Regions from separate parts of the Pseudomonas sp. DTU_2021_1001937_2_SI_NGA_ILE_001 genome, predicted to be linked through region 3. Evidence: predicted binding sites of a transcription regulator. Region 3 holds the regulator's gene; each other region holds the start of a gene.
What was found. The regulator FliA, encoded in region 3, starts transcription of late flagellar genes. The targets are predictions, from matches to a motif close to CTAAAGTTTNNNNNNNNNNNGCCGNTAA.
Positions count from the first base shown of each region.

Region 1: a site for FliA is predicted at 3,626-3,653, ahead of RRX38_RS07205 (methyl-accepting chemotaxis protein). Genes of this name have one in related genera too.
Region 2: a site for FliA is predicted at 3,024-3,051, ahead of motA (flagellar motor stator protein MotA). Genes of this name have one in related genera too.
Region 4: a site for FliA is predicted at 2,002-2,029, ahead of RRX38_RS22065 (flagellar protein MotY). Genes of this name have one in related genera too.

Region 1 covers NZ_CP135971.1:1,742,098-1,747,806, reverse strand. Annotated here, with positions in the region: gene RRX38_RS07215 (autotransporter outer membrane beta-barrel domain-containing protein) at 1-1,048, shown strand, start outside; gene RRX38_RS07210 (hypothetical protein) at 1,103-1,558, opposite strand; gene RRX38_RS07205 (methyl-accepting chemotaxis protein) at 2,022-3,587, opposite strand; gene RRX38_RS07200 (CPBP family intramembrane glutamic endopeptidase) at 3,700-4,449, opposite strand; gene acnA (aconitate hydratase AcnA) at 4,817-5,709, opposite strand, start outside.
Region 2 covers NZ_CP135971.1:4,330,229-4,335,937, forward strand. Annotated here, with positions in the region: gene asd (archaetidylserine decarboxylase) at 1-179, opposite strand, end outside; gene RRX38_RS18750 (rhodanese-like domain-containing protein) at 304-1,119, opposite strand; gene RRX38_RS18755 (HDOD domain-containing protein) at 1,208-2,764, opposite strand; gene motA (flagellar motor stator protein MotA) at 3,119-3,970, shown strand; gene motB (flagellar motor protein MotB) at 3,974-5,005, shown strand; gene rsgA (small ribosomal subunit biogenesis GTPase RsgA) at 5,063-5,709, opposite strand, start outside.
Region 3 covers NZ_CP135971.1:1,944,456-1,950,164, forward strand. Annotated here, with positions in the region: gene RRX38_RS08100 (chemotaxis protein CheA) at 1-872, opposite strand, end outside; gene RRX38_RS08105 (protein phosphatase CheZ) at 908-1,693, opposite strand; gene RRX38_RS08110 (chemotaxis response regulator CheY) at 1,714-2,088, opposite strand; gene fliA (RNA polymerase sigma factor FliA) at 2,323-3,063, opposite strand; gene fleN (flagellar synthesis regulator FleN) at 3,060-3,896, opposite strand; gene flhF (flagellar biosynthesis protein FlhF) at 4,012-5,352, opposite strand; gene flhA (flagellar biosynthesis protein FlhA) at 5,364-5,709, opposite strand, start outside.
Region 4 covers NZ_CP135971.1:5,035,822-5,041,530, reverse strand. Annotated here, with positions in the region: gene RRX38_RS22070 (argininosuccinate synthase) at 1-857, opposite strand, end outside; gene RRX38_RS22065 (flagellar protein MotY) at 973-1,944, opposite strand; gene pyrC (dihydroorotase) at 2,095-3,141, shown strand; gene rnt (ribonuclease T) at 3,201-3,812, shown strand; gene RRX38_RS22050 (bacterioferritin-associated ferredoxin) at 3,989-4,207, shown strand; gene bfr (bacterioferritin) at 4,407-4,883, shown strand; gene grxD (Grx4 family monothiol glutaredoxin) at 5,011-5,337, opposite strand; gene RRX38_RS22035 (hypothetical protein) at 5,448-5,709, opposite strand, start outside.

The sequences.
Region 1 (5,709 bases), 200 kb from region 3:
GGAACCGCTGCTGCTCGTGCATACCGAAGGCGGTGATGCGCAGTTCAGCCTGACGGGTGAGCGGGTCGACCTGGGCGCTTTCTCCTACCAGTTGCAACAGCAGGGTAACGACTGGTTCATCGTCGGTGATGACCGGCGTATCAGCCCGTCTACGGCCAGCGCCCTGGCGCTGTTCAACGCGGCGCCGAGCATCTGGATGAGCGAGCTGAACAGCTTGCGCAGCCGCATCGGCGAGGTACGTGGCGCTGGCGCGGCGGGCGGCTGGATGCGCAGCTACGGCAGCCGCCTGGAGGCCACCACCGGTGATGGCGTCGACTACCGGCAGAAGCAGCGTGGTTTCAGCCTGGGCGCCGACGCGCCGGTGCCGGTCGCCAACGGGCAACTGTCGCTGGGCGTGCTGGTGGGTCACAGCCGCTCCGACCTGGACCTCAACCACGGCACCACCGGCAGCGTCGACAGCGTGTACCTGGGGGGCTACGGCACCTGGTTGTCCGAGCAGGGCTACTACGTGGATGCCGTGCTCAAGCTCAACCACCTGCGCAACAAGTCCAAAGTGGCAATGAGCGACAGCGGCCGCGCCAAGGGCAGCTACGACACCCTGGCCGCTGGCGCCTCGGTGGAGTTGGGGCGCCATGTGAAGCTGGCCGATGGCTGGTTCGTCGAGCCGTTCACGCAACTGGCGGCGGTCAATGTCAGTGGTGACCGCTACCAGCTGGACAACGGCTTGCGCGCCAGCAACGACCATACCCGTTCGGTACTGGGCAAGGTCGGTGCCTCGCTGGGTCGTGACATTGCCCTCAAGGATGGCGGTGTGCTGCAGCCGTATGTACGCCTGGCCGCTGCGCAGGAGTTTTCGCGGCGCAATCCGGTCGAGGTCAATGGCCACCGCTTCGACAACGACCTGTTTGGCTCGCGGCTGGAAGCCGGTGCCGGGGTCTCGGTGTCGCTGTCCGAACGCCTGCAACTGCAGGCCGACTTCGACTACATGAACGGCAAGCGCATCGAGCAGCCCTGGGGCGCCAACCTGGGCCTGCGCCTGGCGTTCTGAGGCCGTTTACTGCAACGCAGCCCTTGCCGTCCACGCGGCGGGGGCTTTGCTGTTTCAGGCGTCCGGGGGAAGTACGCAGACATTCAGCGTGGGTGAGGTGCCAATCAACTGCCCGGCGCGGTAGATCCGGTAATACAGCTGCAAGGGCCCGTACTCGGGCGTTTCGATCAACGGGTAGGCCAGGCACAGGCGCCGCACCACCGTGTGATCGCCCGTGACATGGTGCAAGGTGCTGGAGCTTTCATGGCCGCCCCAGCAGAACACCAGGACGTCTTCGGGGCGCAGTTGCGGCGAGCCCGGAATCTCGACCGTGACCCCGACGTTGGCCTGTTGTGCAGTGATTGCCTGCGGCGCGACGTGACAGACCTGAGGTGCCTTGAGACTGCCCGAAATGTCCGGCAGGCCCAGCCAGTGCGAGGGGATGCCGGCGAGGCGCTCGGCCGCTTCGTGAGGCGTGGGTTCAGGACGCAATGCCGAGGAGGCATCGCCAGGTTGCGGTTTATCTTCCATATCGACTCTTGTGGTTAAGCAGGGGTACTTTCAGTGCAAGTTTTGGCTGGCACCGGCTGGTTTATTCAAGTTGGTCCTGCGTCGGTTCGGGAGCTTTCAACGCCACTAGGGTGTTTTACTATCGAGGCCGTGTGTTCGGTGAAGGCTGTTCGGCATTTTTCCGAAAATGAGAAAGATCACGCGTCCATTGACATATTGTCTGTCACGCACATGGATGATGGGGGCTGTTCACACTATTCAGTTGAAGGCTTGTTAGTTGCTGTTGGTGAAGGTGCATGGAAGTGCCAGCTCATTTGACGTTCAATGCGCTGCAAGTAATAGGGGGGTGGTGAGGTTGTCAATGATCGTGAAGGAAATTCTTCGGTGAAGGGTGAAAGTAAGGAATGTTCCTACTTGTTGAGTTCGGTATGTCATTCGCCCAATAAAAAACCCCGCCAGGCGGGGTTCTTCATGAGCCAGTCTTTCAGCGGTTGAACCGCTCCACCAGCGAGTATTGCGAATTGGCCGTATGGGTCAGCTCGGCACTGAGCTGAGCCGAGCGCTGGGCGCCGTCGGCGGTCTGGTCCGCGAGCTGGGCGATGTTGGCGATGTTCTGGCTGATTTCATCGGCGACCGAGGTCTGTTGGTCGGTGGCGGCGGCGATCTGCGTGGCCATGTCGGTGATGTTGGCCACCGCCTCGCTGATGCCCACCAACGCCTGGTCCGCTTCCAGCACCCGGGCCACGCCTTCTTCGGCCTGGCGATGGCCGGCATCCATGGTCTGCACGGCGTTGTTGGCGGTCTGCTGCAGCTTGGCGATCAGCCCGTGGATCTGCCCGGTCGATTCGCTGGTGCGTTGTGCCAGCTGGCGTACTTCGTCGGCCACCACGGCAAAACCGCGGCCCATTTCACCGGCGCGGGCGGCTTCGATGGCGGCGTTGAGGGCCAGCAGGTTGGTCTGGTCGGCGATGCCCTTGATCACATCCACCACGCCGCCGATCTCGTCGCTGTCCTTGGCCAGCTGGGTCACGGTCAGGCCGGTTTCACCAACGGCGGTGGACAGCCGCTGGATCGCGTCGCGGGTCTCCCCGGCAATGTCGCGACCCCGACGGGTCAGCTCGTTGGCCTGCTGGGTGGCACTGGCGGCGCTCTGCACGTGGCTGGCCACCTGTTGAGTGGTGGCGGCCATCTGGTTGATCGCGGCGGCCACCTGCTCGGTTTCCACACGCTGACGCTCCAGGCCCGCAGAGCTGGCATTGGCCAGGTCGTTGGACTGGCGAGCTTGGATGTTGAGGTGCTCGGCGGTGTCCTGCAGGCGGGTCAGACAGGTCTTAAGGCGCGCATCCTGGCTGAGGATCGACATCTCCAGGCGCGCCTGGGGGCCGCGGCTGTCGGTGTACATCTGCGCGATCAGCGCGTCGGAGGTGGTCTGCTCGGCCAGGCGCAGCAAGCGCTTGATGCCGCGTTGCTGCCAGCTCAAGCCCAGCAAGCCCAGTGGTACCGAGAGAGCGGCGGCGCAGATGAAGCCCCAATGCGAGTCGAGCCAGGCGCCGATCAGGAAACCGACCTGGCTGACCAGGATGAACGGCAGCCAGTCCTGCAGCACCGGCAGCCATTTGTCGCGCCTTGGCACGGCGGGCTTGCCGGCGTTGATGCGCGCATACAGCGCCTGGGCGCGGCGCACCTGTTCGCTGGTTGGCTTGACCCGCACCGACTCGTAGCCCACCACCTTGCCGCTTTCCAGGATCGGCGTGACGTAGGCGTTGACCCAGTAATGGTCGCCGTTCTTGCAGCGGTTCTTGACGATGCCCATCCACGGCTGACCGGCCTTCAACGTGCTCCACATGTGCTCGAACACCGCGGCCGGTACGTCGGGGTGGCGTACCAGGTTGTGCGGGGACTTGAGCAGTTCCTGCTGGGTGAAGCCGCTGATTTCCTGGAAGGCTTCGTTGCAATAGGTGATCACGCCCTTGGTGTCGGTGGTGGAGATCAGCCGCTGATCGGCGGCGACGGTTCGCTCACGTTGAGTGACGGGCTGGTTGTTGCGCATGGCTTTTCGGTCCTTCGATCCAGATAGGCTTGGCTGCGTTATCGGCATCCTGCCGGAAAAATTGAGCGGTCGATCACGGTCTTGTCACGCAAACGTTGCCGTGGGTCAAGACTTATCGATTCAGCATGGGGTAGGCGAACAGGCTGAAATGCACCAGGTTGAGCAGGAAATGCGCACCGATGGCAGCCCATGGCCCGCCCTGGTTCCAGGCCAATCCGTAGCCCACGCCGGCCAGCCCCGCCAGCATTACCCAGGCCCAGCCCCCTCCGGCATGGGCCAGGCCGAACAGCAGGGCCGTGATGGCGATGGGCAGTATGCGCCCCAGGGCTCGATTGTGACAGCGATGTTGCAGCGCGCTTTGCAAGGCGCCCTGAAGATAGCCGCGAAACAGCAGCTCTTCGGTGATGACCACCAGCAGCAGGTTGTTGGCCAACCACAACCAGGCGTAGTCCGGCCATTTCGGGGCCCAGGCCGTTACGCCCATGACGCAGGCCAGGGTCAGGCACAGCGTGGAGGTGCCCAGAGCGATCGACAGCGAGCGCCGCCAGGACGAGTCGATGGCGCGCTGGAAGAGCCACGGGCAGGCCAGCAGCAGCCACAGACCGATGAGCGGCTTGTCGAGGTTCAGGTGCGTGATGAAAGGCTGCGCGCCGGGGCTGGAAGCGCCCTCGGGCATGATCGACGCGCTGTTGAAGCCCGGCCACAGGTGCAACGCCAGCCCCAGGGCGGTGACCACGAACAGGCCATGGCCCAGCCTGCGAACGAGGCCTGGCCGATGTGCCCGCACGGCCGCACCGGCCACTGCCAGCAATGCCATGGGAAAGAGTGTCGCCAGACTCGGCTGCCCCGCATGCAGGGCCATGGCATAGCCAAGCAGTAGAAGGGCCAGGGCGCTCCAGCGGGGTGAATTCAAGGTGGTCTCCTGGCGACGGCGCGGGCCTGCATCTTACGAGGCAGGCCCGGCGTCGGCACGGAGATTTTCCAGTCCGCTCAGATCACGGACCGCGTTGCACACCCCCATCGGCTTTTGTTGGAGCGAACAGTATTGCGGCTAAAGCCAATACTGGTCAGTTAGGCCGGGTAGGAGCGGCTTCAGCCGCGAAGCGACCGCCTGTTCACAACAGATGCACTGAATTTCCTGGCGCTTTCGCGGCTAAAGCCGCTCCCACCGGCCACATACCGCTTAAGCGAACAGTATTGCGGCTAAAGCCCTGCCAGCCATCGCGCCGTCAGGCGGCGATCAGCTGGCGCAGCACGTAGTGCAGGATGCCACCGGCCTTGAAGTACTCCACTTCATTGAGGGTGTCGATGCGGCACAGCAGTTCGATGTCCTGCTGGCGGCCGTCCTCGAAGCGAATGTTCAGGGTCAGGTCCATACCGGGGCGCAGCTCGGCCTGGGTCAGCCCCTTGATGCTCAGGATTTCGCGCCCGGTCAGCCCCAGGCTCTTGCGGTCATGCGGCGCCTTGAACTGCAACGGCAGCACGCCCATGCCCACCAGATTGGAGCGGTGGATACGCTCGAAGCTCTCGGCGATCACCGCCTTGACCCCCAACAGGTTGGTGCCCTTGGCCGCCCAGTCGCGGCTGGAACCGGTGCCGTACTCCTGCCCGGCGACGATCACCAGGGGCGTGCCTTCCTGCTGGTAGCGCATCGAGGCATCGAAGATCGGCAGTTTTTCGTCGCTGGGCACATGCAGGGTGTAGCCGCCTTCCTCGCCGCCGAGCATTTCGTTGCGAATGCGGATGTTGGCGAAGGTACCGCGCATCATCACCTCGTGGTTGCCGCGTCGCGACCCATAGGAGTTGAAGTCCTTGGGCTCCACACCCTTCTCGCGCAGGTAGCGGCCCGCCGGGCTGTCGGCCTTGATGTTGCCAGCCGGGGAAATGTGGTCGGTGGTCACCGAGTCGCCGAGCAGGGCGAGAATGCGCGCCTCGCGGATGTCCTCGATCACCGGCAGCGGGCCGGCCACGTCTGCGAAGAACGGCGGGTTCTGGATGTAGGTGGAGTCGTCCTGCCAGACATAAGTGGCGGCTTGCGGTACTTCGATGGCCTGCCATTGCTCGTCGCCGGCGAAGACCTCCGCATACTCCTTGCGGAACATCGCGGTGTCGACCTGGCTGA
Region 2 (5,709 bases), 2.4 Mb from region 3:
TAGGCGGTCAGGTCCTCGACCTGGGCCTGCGACATGTCGACCTGGTAGCGACGCGCGAACCAGGCGGTGAAGGCGTTCTTGAACCAGCGCACCCGGCACTCGGCGACGCAGCCGGCCAGCCGTGACAGCAGGTGATGGGGCAGCAGGTACTGACTCAGGATAAACAGACGCTCTTTCATGGATCTTCCTAGGCTTTGTACGGAAAACCGGCCGAGGGCCGGCTGAAGCGAAAACGTGGGCTGGCGCGCAGTCTATATGAAAGCGCGCACCGATGAGCCTTTCAGTCCCGTCGATGGGGCGGTATCAGGATTCGACCGGGGTGTCGGGGTGGTTGCCCCATTCGCTCCAGGAGCCGGCGTAGGCCTTGACCCGCGGATACCCCAGGGCCTTGGCGGCCAGGTAGGTGAAGCCCGAGCGGCGATGGGTCTGGCAGTGGGTGATGATTTCCTTGTCCGGGGTGATGCCCCGCGCCTTCAGGCATTCGCCCAGGTCCTGGCGGATGCGCAGCTGCTGCGCCTTGTCCATGCCGTCGGTCCATTCGAAATGGATGGCGCCGGGAATGTGCCCGCCCTTGGCCGCCAAGACCTTCTGCCCGTGGTATTCGTCCGCGCCACGGGCATCCCACACCGCCAGGTCGTCGGCGCCCAGGCGGCTTTGCAGGTATTCACGGGTGGCGGTGGGTTCGTCGTGCAGGGTCAGGCTCACGGGGGCGCTGTGCGCTGCGGGAGTTTCCCGGGACAGCGGCAGGCCGGCGGCCTCCCAGGCCAGCAGCCCGCCATTGAGGTAGTGGTAGCGGCTGTGGCCGATGACATCCAGCAGCCAGATGAAGCGTCCGGCCCAGCCGCCGCCTTCGTCGTCATAGACCACGTATACCGCGTCGCTGCGGTGGCCGAGTTCGCCGAACAGGCGTTCAAGATCGGTGAGCGCCGGGGCCAGGCCCGGTGCCGGAGGCTGGCCCAGCTGGGTGCGCTTGGGTTCGATGAAGTGTGCGCCGGGAATATGACCGGCCTCGAAGCGTGCGGGGTTGGTCAGGTCCACCAGGATCAACTCCGGGGCATCGAGACGTGCGTGCAGGTCGCTGGGTTCGATGACCAGCGGCAAGTCGGTGAACACGGACATTTCAGCCTTCCTCATGAACGAAAGGCGAAGATTGTAGCCCAGCCCCGTCGGGAAAACTGCTGCGCAGCGACAGGACGCTGCGCGCCGCTCATTCGCCGGCGGGCTTGCCGGCGCTCTTCTGGCGGGTGAAGTTGGTCAGCGCCCGCTCAATGCACTGCACGGTCTTGCCGAACGCCTGCACGGTCACTTCCGACATGGGGTTGCCGCCCTGGTCGGCGATCGCCAGGATCAACACCTTGCCGTTGCAGCTCAGGGAGCGGATCAGGCTGTGGTGGCCCTTGAACAGGGTCTTGAGGATCGGCGGCAATAAGGCGGAAAACTGCGCATGGTTGGCGGGCGTCAGGCGCAACTGGGTGGGTTGCGCCAGCAGCCTTTCCAGTACCTTGCTCTGGCTGATCGGAAATTGCAGCGCGGCGTTTTCCTTGCCCAGCCCGGCCATCTGATGCACCCGCAGGGTGCCGGTGTTCTTGTCGGGCATCAGCAGCATCAGGCGTTGCATGCCCACGGCGACCATCGCGTCCCGTGCGGTGCTGAGCAGGCCCATGGCGTTATTGAAGGGGCTCGGCTCGACCAGCAGCTCGGCGCACAGTGTGCGCCAGCGTTGCAGGTCTTCGGTCGACGGTGCTGCGGCCGGTTCATGCCCGCTGGGGATGCGCCGGAACGACCAGGGCCACAACAAGGCTTCGGCCGGATGCCATAGGCCGGGGGCGGCATGCTGGCGCGCGCTGCTGGCGGCATTCTGGTGGGCCTGCTGCTGCACATCGTCCAGTGACTGCTGCAGGTACAGGCTGCTGAGCAGTTGCCAGCGCAGGCAGTGCGGGCTGTTCCAGGCCTGTTGCGCCGCCAGGGCAAGGCCATTGCCCATCAGCACCGTATTGGCTGGCTGGTTGAACCAGCGTTGCAGGTCCGGGTTGGCGTCAAGGTCACGCTGCTGTTGCAGCGGGTCGTGGTTCTCCCGGGCAATGCGCAGGGCCTTGACCCATTCGCGGCGTTCTTCGATCAGCACCGTGTAGCCGCGGGTCACCCACATCGGCAGGCGCCAGGCGTGCGCCAGGGCCAGGCACAGGTCGAGCAGCTTGACGCCGAACAGTTCCTGTTCGACGGTGCGACTCGACTCGCCCTGATGGATCACGCGTAGCTCCCACTCCTCGAGAAGCTTGGGATGGGCCAGGGCCATCGGCCACAGAGGGGCCAGGAACAACAGGCTGCCCAGGTGGATGTCCTGCCAGAGGCGCGCCAGGCGACTGGCGAACAGGCCGTTGGCCTGTTGCGTGGCGTGCTGGCTGATCAGGATCAGTTGCCGGTAGGCCTGGGGAATCTCTTGCAGCGGCTTGGCTGGCAGGCGGTTGAGCAGCATCTCGGTCTTGCTCAGGCCCAGGCGGTTGAGCGCGACCTCAAGGCTTTCCGCCGGCTCGGTGATGCCGTGGGTGTGCTGGTTGGCTTCGCGCAGCACGCTCAGCACCAGGGCCGGGCTCTCGTGCATCATGTCGGCGATGTCGCGCAGCGAGCGGCGGCTGTCGTTGAGTGCGGCGCGCACATGGGTGTGGTTGATCTGCGGCACCGGCAGCGCCAGGTCATCCAGCTGCTTGACCCAGGCGTCCAGTGTCCGGGGTCTAGGTAACGTCGTGTGGCTTGCAGAAGGCATACGGAAGACCTTTGTATTGAGCGCGTGCAGCCCTGGTTTGTACGTATCAGGTTTTGTACGAAAAGTGCCTGCGCTCGGCCATGCTGCGTTAAAAACAGCTCGGAATGCTCATTTACTCCAGTAAACTCCGCTTCCTCGCCTGCTTTTGCCTTGCCTGACCTTCGCTCGCCGACTTTTCGTATAAAACCTAAGAGCTCAGTGCGTAGTGTATTGTTACACCCCGTTTCGAAAGCGAAACAGGTTTTTCATTCGATCAGGCCTATAGTCTGGCTCACCGAGGCCGATAAGAAGAACAGCAGCGCCCTGATCCGCCGCACCTGTCCCTGAACCCGACTCAACAAGTATTTTTTACCTATGGCTAAAATCATCGGCATCATTGTCGTTTTCGCGAGTGTTCTCGGCGGATACGTGCTATCCCACGGTCATCTGGCGGCCCTGTTTCAGCCGTTCGAAATCGTCATCATCGGCGGTGCCGCCCTGGGGGCCTTCATTCAGGCCAACCCTGGCTATATGACCATGCACGTGTTCAAGAAGTCGCTGAAGATGTTCAGTTCGCGCTTCACGCACGCCTATTACCTCGAGGTGCTGGGCCTGGTCTATGAAATTCTCAACAAGAGCCGCCGCGAAGGCATGATGGCCATCGAAGGGGATATCGAAGAGCCCGCCTCCAGCCCGATCTTCGCCAAGTACCCCGGTGTGCTCAAGGACGACCGCATGACCGCGTACATCTGCGATTACCTGCGCATCATGTCGTCCGGCAACATGGCGCCCCACGAGCTCGAAGGCCTGTTCGACATGGAACTGCTGAGCATGAAGGAAGAGCTGGAGCATCCTTCCCATGCCGTGACCGGCATCGCCGACGGTATGCCCGGTTTCGGTATCGTCGCGGCGGTACTGGGTATCGTGATCACCATGGCCATGCTCGGGGACGGCGACAAGGCCGCGATCGGTCAGCACGTGGCGGCGGCACTGGTGGGTACCTTCTTCGGTATCATCGCGGCCTACGGTTTCTTCGGTCCTCTGGCGCAGTGCCTGGCCCACGACGCCAAGGAAGAGATGAACGTCTACGAGTCGATCAAGGCTGCCCTGGTGGCCTCGGCTTCCGGCATGCCGCCTTCGCTGGCCGTCGAGTTCGGCCGCAAGGTTCTGTACCCCGCTCACCGACCCAGCTTCAGCGAGCTGGAGCAAGCAGTACGCGGTCGCTAAGCCATGGAAAATAACCAGCCGATTATCGTCAAGCGCGTAAAGCGCTTCGGCGGCGGACACCACGGTGGCGCCTGGAAGATCGCCTTCGCCGACTTTGCCACGGCGATGATGGCGTTCTTCCTGGTGCTCTGGCTGCTGTCGTCCGCGACGCCCGAGCAACTGGTGGCCATTGCCGGTTACTTCAAGGACCCGGTCGGCTTCAGCGACAGTGGCTCGCCTTATGTCATCGACCTTGGCGGCTCGCCGGAGATGTCGCCGAACCAGACCCTCAACCCCGAGGTAAAAAGCACCCCCAGCCCGGACACCGTGCCGATCGAATCCGACACCGCCGAGGCCAAGGCCGAGCAGGTGGAGCAGGAACGTCTGGAAATGCTGCTGCAGGAGCTGCAGACCAAGATCGAGCAAAGTCCTGAGCTGCAGAAGTTCAAGGACCAGATTCTGCTGGAGATCACTCCGGACGGCCTACGGATCCAGATCGTCGACGCCGACAACCGGCCGATGTTCGACTCGGGCAGCGCACGCTTGAAGCCGTACTTCGAGGACATCCTGCTGACCTTGGCCGACACCATCAAGCAGGTGCCGAACAAGATCAGTGTCAGCGGCCATACCGATGCCAAGCCTTACGTGGGTAATGGCGAGTTCGGTAACTGGGAGCTGTCGGCCAACCGTGCCAACGCCGCGCGCCGTGCCTTGATCGCCGGCACTTACCCGGAAGGGCAGGTGGCTCGGGTGGTGGGTTTCGCGTCTTCGGCGCTGTTCGACCGCGACCACCCGCTGAACCCGATCAACCGTCGCATCGATATCGTCGTGCTGACCAAGAAGGCTCAGCAGCGCATCGAAGGTGGCCAGGGCAGCGCAGAGCCTGCCAAACCCGCTCCCGCCACGCCTGCGGCGCCCGGTGCGGCGGCTCCCGCAGCCCCGGCGGCAGCGCAGCCGGGCGCCGCGCAATCGAACGTGGTGCAGCCACGCGAGTTGCGCGAGCGAGTCAATATCTTCGATCAGGGTCCGCTCAAGCCGCCGGGTTCCGCTCAGTAATCGCCCGGTCGCCGCATGACAAAGGCCGCACCCTTCACCGGTGCGGCCTTTGCATTTTCAGTATTCGTCTTGCGGCAGGCTGGCCAGGATCGAGCGATAGCTGTGCATGCGCTGTGGGTGGATGCGGCCCTCTTCAAGGGCCTTGAGCAGCGCACAGCCCGGCTCGCGGTCGTGCTTGCAGTCGCGGAAGCGGCAGGTGCCGAGCAGGTCCCTGAACTCGATGAAACCGGCCTCGACGTCGTCGCGGCTGACGTGAACCAGGCCGAATTCGCGGATGCCCGGTGAGTCGATCAGGTCGCCCCCGCCGGGGAAGTGGAACAGCCGCGCCGTGGTGGTGGTGTGCGTGCCTTGCCCGGAAAACTCCGACAGCGGCCCTACGCGGGTGCCCACCTCGGGCAGCAGGCTGTTGACCAGCGACGACTTGCCGACCCCGGACTGGCCGACAAATACGCTGACCTGGCCATCCAGGCGCTGTTGCAACTGCTGCATGCCGTCGCCCTGGTGGGCCGAGACCTCCAGCACCGGGTAACCCAGGCCGCGATACACCGAGAGCAGATCTTCAAGGCCCGGACCGTTGCGTTCGTCGATCAGGTCGGCCTTGTTGAGCAGCAGCAGGGGGTGAATGCCGGCATGCTCGGCCGCCACCAGGTAGCGGTCGATGAGGTTGGCATGCGGCTCGGGCATGGGCGCGAAGACGATGACGA
Region 3 (5,709 bases):
GCCGCCGCACTGGCGGTCGGCGCGGCGGCCGTCACCGTCGGTGCCTGGGCGGCAACACCGCCGTCGAAGGAACCCTTGCCATGCAACTGGTCGAGCAGCGCTTCGAATTCGTCGTCGGTGATTTCGTCACCGCCCGGCGCAGCAGCGGCCGACGCTGCTGGCGGGGCACTCGGCGCGGACGCCGCTGTGGCCTTGCCGGCATCGAAATTGCCCTTGCCATGCAGCTGGTCGAGCAAGGCTTCGAATTCGTGGTCGGTGATCTCGTCGCTTTCTACCGCGCCCGCTGGGGCGGCTGGTGCGGGTGCGGCTGCCGCGGCATCGCCTGCCGGGCCGTGCAGTGCATCGAGCAACTGATCGAATTCAGCCTCGGTAATCAGGTCGCTGTCGTCGGCAGTGGCCTCGACAGCCTCGGCGACCGGCGTCGGCTCGCTGACCGGCTCGGGCGCGGCGACAGGTGCGGGTGCAGCAGGCGCGTCAGCCGACTCGGGTTCGGCGAGGCGCGCAAGTGCCTGCAGCAACTCTGGGGTAGCCGGGGTGATGTCGGTGCGCTCACGCACCTGACCGAACATGCTGTTGACGGTATCCAGGGCTTCAAGCACCACGTCCATCAGCTCTGCGTTAACGCGTCGTTCGCCCTTGCGCAGGATGTCGAACACGTTCTCGGCGATGTGACAGCATTCCACCAGCTCATGCAGCTGGAGGAAGCCGGCGCCCCCTTTTACAGTGTGAAAACCGCGAAAAATTGCATTGAGCAAATCCGCATCGTCCGGTCGACTTTCCAGCTCGACCAACTGCTCGGACAGTTGCTCTAGAATCTCGCCGGCCTCTACCAGAAAATCCTGAAGGATCTCTTCATCGGCGCCGAAGCTCATGGGGGGTGCTCCCTAAAATTGACCGTCAATTGACCTTAGAAGCCAAGACTCGATAGCAAGTCGTCCACGTCATCCTGCCCGGAAACGACATCTTCACGTTTATCGGCATGAATCTGCGGACCTTCACCCTGAGCGGTATGTTTTTTCGGATCTTTTTCTGCCTGCATGGCTTCGTGATCGTGCTCGATGCCAGCGAAACGATCGACATGGCTGGCCATCAGCACCAGCTTCAGCAGATTGCTTTCAACTTCAGTGACCAGTTGCGTGACCCGCTTGATCACCTGGCCGGTCAGGTCCTGGTAGTCCTGGGCCAGCAGAATGTCATTGAGGTTGCCCGCGACCGCATGGCTGTCCTGCTCGGCTCGAGTCAGGAACACATCGACGCGACGCGCCAGGTCCCGGAACTCTTCGGCACCGATCTCGCGGCGCATGAAGCGACCCCAGTCGGCGCGCAGCACCTTGGCTTCATCGCTGAGGCCATTCATCATCGGCGCGCTCTGCTCCACCAGGTCCATGGTGCGGTTGGCAGCCCCTTCGGTCAGCCTCACAACATACGACAGACGCTCGGTGGCATCCGTGATCTGGGACACTTCTTCGGCTTGCGGCATGTGCGGATCGATGTGGAAATTGACGATCGCGCTGTGCAGCTCGCGCGTCAATTTGCCGACTTCCTGGTACAAGCCACGGTCGCGAGTCTGGTTGAGTTCATGGATCAGTTGCACGGCATCGCCGAACCGGCCCTTTTCGAGGCTGGCGACGAGTTCTTGCGCATGTCTTTTCAGGGTCGACTCGAAGTCACCCAGTGAATCTTTGTTATCCATAGCACCCTCGCGGCATGCAATCAGCTATTGACGCGCTCGAAGATCTTTTCGATCTTTTCTTGCAGGACTTGCGCCGTGAAGGGCTTGACCACATAACCGTTCACACCGGCCTGGGCGGCCTCGATGATCTGCTCACGCTTGGCCTCGGCAGTCACCATCAGCACAGGGATGTTCTTCAGGCGCTCGTCCTGACGGACATTGCGCAGCAGCTCGATCCCGGTCATGCCCGGCATGTTCCAGTCGGTCACCAGAAAATCGAACGCACCACTCTGCAACATAGGCAGCGCGGTCAGGCCGTCATCGGCTTCCGACGTGTTGGTGAACCCCAAGTCACGCAACAGGTTTTTTATGATCCGCCGCATCGTTGAAAAGTCATCAACGATGAGGATTTTCATGTTCTTGTCCAATTCGACCTCCAAGCAGTCTTTAACGGGCCCGCTCCCCGGACCCGCTGTTCACTCAATACGAATACAGCCCATCTTCGACCACACCCCTGACAGCCAAGTATCAGGACACGCACAAGACGCCCGCAGCCCCCCTCACGGAGTCGACTGACAGGCTCCTGCCTTGTCTGGATGCTTGCCTAACCTGATGCAGCCGGTCTGAAACCAGAGAAAACCGCGAGCGCCTCAACGCGCGCGCCATTCCCCCAGACGCCCCCGCAGACGCGCTGCACACTGGCTGTGCAACTGGCTGACTCGCGATTCACTGACCCCCAGGACCTCCCCGATCTCTTTGAGGTTCAGTTCCTCGTCATAGTACAACGCCAGCACCAATCGCTCACGCTCCGGAAGATTGGCAATGGCATCGGCCAAGGCATTCTGGAAGCGTTCATCCTCGAGATCTCGGGAGGGCTCCAGCGAACCGCTGGCGCCATCCTCATGCAGCCCGTCATGTTCGCCATCCTGCAGCAGGTCGTCGAAACTGAACAGCCGGCTACCCAAGGTGTCGTTCAAGATAGCGTAATAATCATCAAGACTTAACTGGAGTTCGGCAGCAACTTCATGATCTTTAGCGTCGCGACCCGTTCTTGCCTCAATTGCACGTATTGCATCACTGACCATACGTGTATTGCGGTGCACGGAACGCGGTGCCCAGTCGCCTTTGCGCACCTCGTCGAGCATCGCGCCACGGATGCGGATGCCGGCGTAGGTCTCGAAACTGGCCCCTTTGCTGGAGTCGTATTTGGTCGAGACTTCCAGCAGGCCGATCATGCCGGCCTGGATCAGGTCCTCGACCTGCACACTGGCAGGCAGACGCGCCAGCAGGTGATAGGCGATGCGCTTGACCAAGGGTGCGTAACGCTCGATCAGTTCGTACTGTGAGTTGCGTGACGCCTTGCTGTACATCTGATAGCCGCTTGCTGTCATTGGACCGGTCCTGCTGCGCTGGTCTGGTGAACAAGTCGCTCGACGAAGAACTCGAGATGCCCGCGCGGGTTGGCAGGCAGTGGCCAGGTGTCGACCTTCTGGGCGATGGCCTTGAAAGCCAGCGCACACTTGGAGCGCGGGAAGGCCTCGTAGACCGCACGCTGCTTCTGTACCGCCTTGCGCACGCATTCGTCATAGGGCACGGCACCGACGTACTGCAGGGCCACGTCGAGGAAGCGGTCAGTGACCTTGGTCAGCTTGGCAAACAGGTTGCGCCCTTCCTGCGGTGTCTGCGCCATGTTGGCCAGGACCCGGAAACGGTTCATGCCGTAGTCACGATTGAGCAGTTTGATCAGCGCGTAGGCGTCGGTGATCGAGGTAGGCTCGTCGCAGACCACCAGCAGCACCTCCTGGGCGGCGCGCACGAAGCTCACCACCGAGTCGCCGATGCCCGCGGCGGTATCGATGACCAGCACGTCGAGGTTGTCGCCGATTTCGCTGAATGCCTGGATCAGCCCGGCATGCTGGGCCGGGGCCAGGTGCACCATGCTCTGCGTGCCCGAGGCGGCCGGCACGATGCGCACCCCACCCGGGCCCTGCAAGAGCACATCGCGCAGCTCACAGCGGCCTTCGATCACATCGGCCAGCGTGCGTTTGGGCGTCAGGCCCAGCAGGACATCGACGTTGGCCAGGCCAAGGTCGGCATCGAGCAGCATGACACGGCGCCCAAGCTCGGCCAGCGCCAGTGAGAGGTTCACCGAAACGTTGGTCTTGCCCACGCCACCTTTGCCGCCGGTCACGGCGATAACCTGTACAGGATGCATGCTGCCCATGTTATTTCTTTACCTTGTCATGCTTGGACCGAAACCACATTACGGGCTGCACGTTCCGTGTCGAACAATGCCTGGCAGACCAGCGATGCAGACGCTTTTCTTTATTTTCCATCGTTTACCCCACTCGCTTGCCGGGGGTGTGATAGAGGTCGGCGAACATGTCCGCCATCGCCTCCTCACTGGGTTCATCCTGCAGCTGCACGCTGACCGCACGGCTCACCAGCTGGTGACGCCGCGGCAGATGCAGGTCGTCAGGAATCCTCGGCCCATCGGTCAGATAGGCCACTGGCAATTCGTGAGCGATTGCCAGGCTCAACACTTCGCCAAGGCTGGCGGTCTCGTCCAGCTTGGTCAGGATGCAACCGGCCAGGCCACAGCGTTTGTAGCTGTGGTAGGCCGCGGTGAGCACCTGCTTCTGGCTGGTGGTGGCCAGCACCAGGTAATTGCGAGCGCGGATGCCACGCCCGGCCAGGCTCTCCAGTTGCATGCGCAGGGCCGGATCGCTGGCCTGCAGGCCGGCGGTATCGATCAGCACCACGCGCTTGCGAATCAGTGGCTCCAGAGCCTGGGCCAATGACTGTCCAGGATCGACATGGGTGACCGGCACATTGAGGATTCGCCCGAGGGTCTTGAGCTGCTCCTGGGCACCGATACGGAAGCTGTCCATGCTCACCAGCGCGACGTTCTGCGCGCCGTACTTGAGCACGTAGCGGGCCGCCAGCTTGGCCAGGGTGGTGGTCTTGCCCATGCCGGCCGGGCCGACCATGGCGATCACGCCGCCCTCTTCCAGAGGCTCGATCTCCGGCACGCTGATCATCCGCGCCAGGTGGGCAAGCAGCATGCGCCAGGCATGCTTGGGATCGTCGATTTCCGCCACCATGTCCAGCAGGTCGCGCGACAGCGGGCCGGACAGCCCGACACGCTGCAGCCTGCGCCACAGGTTGGCCTGTTGCGGACGGCTGCCTTGCAGCTGGGTCCAGGCCAGCGAGCCGAGCTGGACTTCCAGCAGTTCGCGCAGACCATTGAGTTCCGAACGCATCGATTCGAATACGCGCTGGCTGATGGCCTGCTCCGCTGCCGACGGCGACGGCGCAGGTGCAGCCGCGACAGGAGGACGCGGCAACTCTTCGAGGGTCGGTTCGATGTGCTTGTCGGTGGCGCTCAGCGGCAGGCCGGAGAACAGCTGGCGGTTGGTCGCCGCATCGGCCTCGCTACGGCTGCCGAGCTCGGCCTGCGCGGAAACGATGCGCGACTGGGTCTTGCGCAGCTCGTCTTCGAGTTCCATGTTCGGCACACGCGGGGCCAGTGCGGACAGTTTGTAATCCAGGGCAGCAGTCAGCTCGACACCGCCGGCGATACGCCGGTTGCCGATGATGGCCGCTTCGGCGCCCAGCTCATCACGAACCAGTTTCATGGCTTGACGCATATCGGCGGCGAAAAAACGCTTAACTTGCATGACTCACTACCTCAGCCATTTGGCCCGACAGTCGCTACGATGGTGACTTGCTTGTTATCAGGGATCTCCTGATACGCCAGAACATGCATGTTCGGTACAGCCAATCGTCCAAATCGTGACAGCATGGCCCGGATCGGGCCCGCCACCAACAGAATCACCGGAGAACCCTGCATTTCCTGACGCTGGGCCGCCTCAATCAACGAACGCTGGAGCTTTTCAGCCATGCTCGGTTCGAGAAGAACGCCTTCTTCCTGACCCTGACCAGCCTTCTGCATACTATTTAGCAATATCTGTTCCAACCTTGGCTCCAAGGTAATCACAGGCAGCTCTGTCTCAGTACCTACAATGCTTTGCACG
Region 4 (5,709 bases), 2.5 Mb from region 3:
TTGAGCATTATGGTGCCGCCAGGGGTCTCGTAGCAGCCACGGGACTTCATGCCCACGTAACGGTTCTCGACGATATCCAGACGGCCGATGCCGTTTTCGCCACCGATGCGGTTGAGTTCGGTCAGCACCTGGGCAGGCGTCATGTCCTTGCCGTCGATGGCCACGATGTCACCGGCGCGGTAGGTCAGTTCGATGTAGGTCGGCGTGTTCGGCGCGGCTTCTGGCGACTTGGTCCAGCGCCACATGTCTTCTTCGTGCTCGGTCCAGGTGTCTTCCAGCACGCCGCCCTCATAAGAGATGTGCAGCAGGTTGGCATCCATGGAGTAAGGCGACTTCTTCTTGCCATGGCGCTCGATCGGGATCGCGTGCTTCTCGGCGTAGTCCATCAGCTTCTCGCGCGACAGCAGGTCCCATTCACGCCATGGTGCAATGACCTTGACGCCAGGCTTGAGTGCGTAGGCACCCAGTTCGAAACGCACCTGGTCGTTACCTTTGCCGGTCGCGCCATGGGAAATGGCGTCAGCACCGGTCTCGTTGGCGATTTCGATCAGGCGCTTGGCGATCAGCGGACGGGCGATCGAAGTACCCAGCAGGTACTCACCTTCGTAGACGGTATTGGCACGGAACATCGGGTAGACGAAGTCGCGCACGAACTCTTCGCGCAGATCGTCGATGTAGATCTCTTTGACACCCATGGCCTGGGCCTTGGCGCGAGCCGGTTCGACCTCTTCGCCCTGTCCCAGGTCAGCGGTGAAGGTCACCACTTCGCAGTTGTAGGTATCTTGCAGCCACTTCAGGATCACCGAGGTATCCAGACCACCGGAATACGCCAGTACGACCTTGTTTACGTCCGCCATGCCATCACTCCACGGGGTTGTACGGAAAACCGCTGATTCTACCCCTCAAAGCCGGAGATTTACAGTAGCGCGACAGCTTGTGACCTCCAGGCGACAGCCGTGTACCGCCGGGAGGTCAGGAAGTCTTGGCCGCCGCCGCCGCGCCGCTGGCAGTCGGCGCAGGCGCGGGGGCCGAAACGGGTGCTGCGGCAGGCGCAGCCTCGGCGGGGGTCGCAGGGGCCGGCCGCTCGGTCGGCGCCACGCGCTCCAGATGCACGTTCACCCGCCGGTTACGTGCCCGGTTGGCGTTGTTGGTGTTGGGGACCAGTGGATAGCGCTCGCCATGAAAACGTAGAGTGATCTGCTCTTCCGGCACGCCATTGGCCTTGAGGTAATCCATGACCGCCAGCGCACGACGACGGGACAGGTCGCGGTTGGTCAGGCGGTTGCCACTGTTATCCGAATGGCCATCGAGTTCGACGTGATTGACCGTCGGATCGGCTTTCATATACGCCAGGATGTTGTCCAGGCGCGCCTTGGCCTGGGCGTCCAGATCGATACCGCCCCCTGGGAACCCGACTTCCGCTTGTTTGATCTGATCGAAGTTCATCGGCAGCAGCTTGGCCGTGCAGCTCTGGTACTCGCCGAAGGCTTCGCGAAAGCGCGCCGGCAGCAGGCGGACTTCCATGTTGCCGCCACCGTCGCGCACATAGTGACGAATCACCGGGCTGCGCCCTTCGAGCAAGCCGTTGATCAGGCGTCCGGCCTGGGCCTGGGAGGTGTTGAACGGAATCTCGCCATTGCTTACCCGTACCGACCCCAGATTCAGGTCACCACGTCCGGGCTGCCAGGGGGCGGCCGCCGCCAGCAGGGTCGCCGAGCCACTGCCCATCACGTTGTAGGCGGCCTTCAGACGGAAGGTCGCCTGCTCGCCGGCACGACGCACGAATTCACCGGCACCGAAATCGGTGATCGGCTGGCTCAGACGACACTCGAACTGATCGCCCTCGACTTTCCATTCGACTTTTTCCAGACGGGTCTGGAAGTTCACGGCCATCGCTGGGAGGCTGGCGAACAGGCTGATCAGGGCTAGATATCGCTGGCGCACGGGAGGCTCCACGTAAAAAAATGACCGCAAAACAAAAAATACCCACCTACAGCCAATCTATCGGTAACTTCCTACAAAACTTGATAGCGAGTGCCTGAGACGGTCTTTTCCGGTAGCATTCCGGCGAGTTCGAACCGCCTGGAATCCCCCATGTCCGACCGCCTGACCCTTTTGCGTCCCGACGACTGGCACATCCATCTCCGTGATGGAGCCGTACTGCCCCACACCGTCGCCGACGTCGCCCGCACCTTCGCCCGCGCCATCATCATGCCTAACCTGGTGCCTCCGGTACGTAACGCCCAGCAGGCCGATGCCTATCGCCAGCGCATCCTGGCCGCGCGCCCGGCAGGCAGCCGTTTCGAGCCGCTGATGGTGCTCTACCTCACTGACCACACCAGCCCCGAGGATATCCGCGCTGCCAAGGCCAGCGGTTTCGTCCACGCCGCCAAGCTCTACCCTGCCGGTGCGACGACCAACTCCGACTCCGGCGTAACCAGCCTGGAGAAGATTTTCCCGGCGCTGGAAGCCATGGCCGAAGTGGGCATGCTGCTGCTGGTACATGGTGAAGTCACCCGTAGCGAGATTGACGTCTTCGATCGCGAGAAGCTGTTCATCGATGAACAACTGAGCCGCGTCGTGGAGCGTTTCCCGCAATTGAAGGTGGTGTTCGAACACATCACGACAGGCGATGCGGTGCAGTTCGTCAACCAGGCCAGCAGTAACGTCGCGGCGACCATCACCGCGCACCACTTGCTGTATAACCGCAATCACATGCTGGTGGGTGGTATTCGTCCGCATTTCTATTGCCTGCCGATCCTCAAGCGCAACACGCATCAGGTTGCACTGCTCGACGCCGCCACCGGCGACAGCGGCAAATTCTTCCTGGGTACAGATTCGGCACCGCATGCCCAGCACGCCAAGGAAGCCGCCTGCGGCTGTGCCGGCTGCTATACCGCCTATGCGGCGATCGAGCTGTATGCCGAAGCCTTCGAACAGCGCAATGCGCTGGACAAACTGGAAGGTTTCGCCAGCCTGCATGGTCCGGCGTTCTACGGCCTACCGGCAAACCAGGACACTATCACCCTGGTGCGCGAAGAGTGGACGGCTCCGGCCAGCCTGCCTTTCGGCGAACAGACTGTCATTCCGCTGCGCGCTGGTGAAAAACTGCGCTGGCGCCTGCTGGAGAATCAGGCGTGAGTGAAGATCAGTACGACGAAGACCTGGACCTGCAAGGTGGCGGCGGCGCCCGCCACCCCATGGCAGCGCGCTTTCGCGGCTATCTGCCAGTGGTGGTCGATGTCGAAACCGGCGGGTTCAACGCCGCGACCGACGCATTGCTGGAAATCGCCGCCGTGACCATTGGCATGGACGAAAAGGGCTTCGTATTTCCGGAGCACTCGTATTTTTTCCGCGTCGAGCCTTTCGAGGGCGCCAATATCGAGCCGGCGGCTCTGGAGTTCACCGGCATCAAGCTGGACCATCCGTTGCGCATGGCGGTGAGCGAGGAAACTGCACTCACCGACATTTTCCGTGGCGTACGCAAGGCCCTGAAAGCCAATGGCTGCAAACGTGCGGTGCTGGTCGGCCACAACGCCAGCTTCGACCTGGGCTTCCTGAACGCCGCCGTGGCGCGCATGGACATGAAGCGCAACCCTTTCCACCCCTTCTCCAGCTTCGACACCGCGACCCTGGCTGGTCTGGCCTATGGTCAGACCGTGCTGGCCAAGGCGTGCCAGGCGGCCGGCATCGACTTTGATGGCCGCGAAGCACACTCGGCGCGCTACGACACCGAGAAGACCGCCGAGCTGTTCTGCGGAATCGTCAACCGCTGGAAAGAGATGGGCGGCTGGCACGACTACGACGACTGACCGTGTCGCTGCGCCTGCGCCGCCGAGTGGCGGCGCAGCCTTTTGAAGCCCATCCTGTCGCGAGGTTGAACCGCTCATCGAATCCTCGCATGCCGATCAAAAACAATTTTGACAAGCATTCTCATTACGATTAGTCTCCTCGGCAACACGCATCACACAGAGACGGTCCCAAGTTTATGTATGTTTGCCTTTGCCAAGGTGTCACTGACGGTCAGATTCGCGAAGCGATCTTCGAAGGCTGCTGCAGTTACCGCGATATCCGCCAGACCCTGGGTGTAGGCACTCAATGCGGCAAGTGCGCTTGCCTGGCCAAGGAAGTGGTGCGCGAAACGCTGACCGAGCTGCAGACCACTCAGGCCGCACTGGCCTACCCCGCAGAATTTTCTGCCGCGTAAATCACGCCTGAATCACGAAACCGGACAATGTCCGGTTTTTTTATGCCTGTAATTCAATTACTTAGGCTCAAGATGCAGAACTCAAACATTCTTATTCAGATTTAATTTCACTTATTATTCAATAACTTAGGTTTGACACTAGATTAAGTCGGGATCAAACTCGCGGCCTATAGACATTAGCCTGCGGCAGGAACTCGACATGAAAGGCGACATTACAGTCATTCAACATCTCAACAAGATCCTTGGGAACGAGCTGGTCGCTATCAACCAGTACTTCCTGCACGCGCGTATGTACGACGACTGGGGCCTGAACAAGCTCGGCAAACACGAGTACCGTGAATCCATCGACGAGATGAAACACGCGGACAAGATCATCAAGCGCATCCTGTTCCTGGAAGGCATCCCCAACCTGCAGGACCTCGGCAAGATCCTGATCGGCGAACACACCAAGGAAATGCTCGAGTGCGACCTGAAGATCGAGCAAAAAGGTCTTGCCGACCTCAAGGCAGCCATCGCTCACTTCGAGACCGTCGGCGATTTCGGCAGCCGTGAGCTGCTCGAAGACATCCTGGAGTCCGAAGAAGAACACATCGACTGGCTGGAAACCCAGCTGGGCCTGATCGACAAGATCGGCATCGAGAACTACCTGCAATCGCAGATGGGCGACGAAGACTGAGCAGGCAGTCATGACTGCGCCAGGCGAGCCTAGCGCAGACCGCTTGCCTGCAGATGCCCCCTCATTGCAGGGATCGAAAAAAAGCCCCGCCTGGATCACCAGGCGGGGCTTTTACATGCAGCGCGAATCAGGCCTTGGCTTTTTCAGCCGCCTGTTTGATCAGCGATTGCAGTTCACCCTTCTCGAACATTTCCAGAATGATGTCACTGCCGCCGACCAGCTCGCCGTCCACCCACAGTTGCGGGAAAGTCGGCCAGTTGGCGTATTTGGGCAGGTTGGCGCGAATCTCGGGGTTTTGCAGGATGTCGACGTAGGCGAACTTTTCGCCGCAAGCCATCAGCGCCTGGGAAGCGCGGGCCGAAAAACCGCATTGTGGCGCGTTGGGTGCGCCTTTCATGTAAAGCAGGATCGTGTTGTTGGCAATCTGCTCTTTGATCGTTTCGATGATATCCATCAAGCACCTCGGCTGAACTTTCCGACCCGGTTGTCGGCACGATGGCGCATTGTAACGTAAAGCCGAGGCCAACGCTCGGTCTTGAACGTGACCGTCTTGCGGGAAGGGATTCAGCCGCTGGTGATTGGCGTGACCTTGCGCTGCATCTGCAGTTCGCTCACGGTCTCGATCTGCTCCTGAGCCACATGCACACCGGTCAGATCGCCAATCAACCGCCAGTGTTCGTCCAGACCCGAACTGATGGTAGCCATGCGATCGATCATGCGACGCCCTGCCGCCCGAGTGACCTCGTCTTCGCTACGCAGCAATTCGAAAGACATGGATGTTATCGAAGCAGTCAGGTGCGTGAGGGTCCGGGCTGTCAGCCCGAGC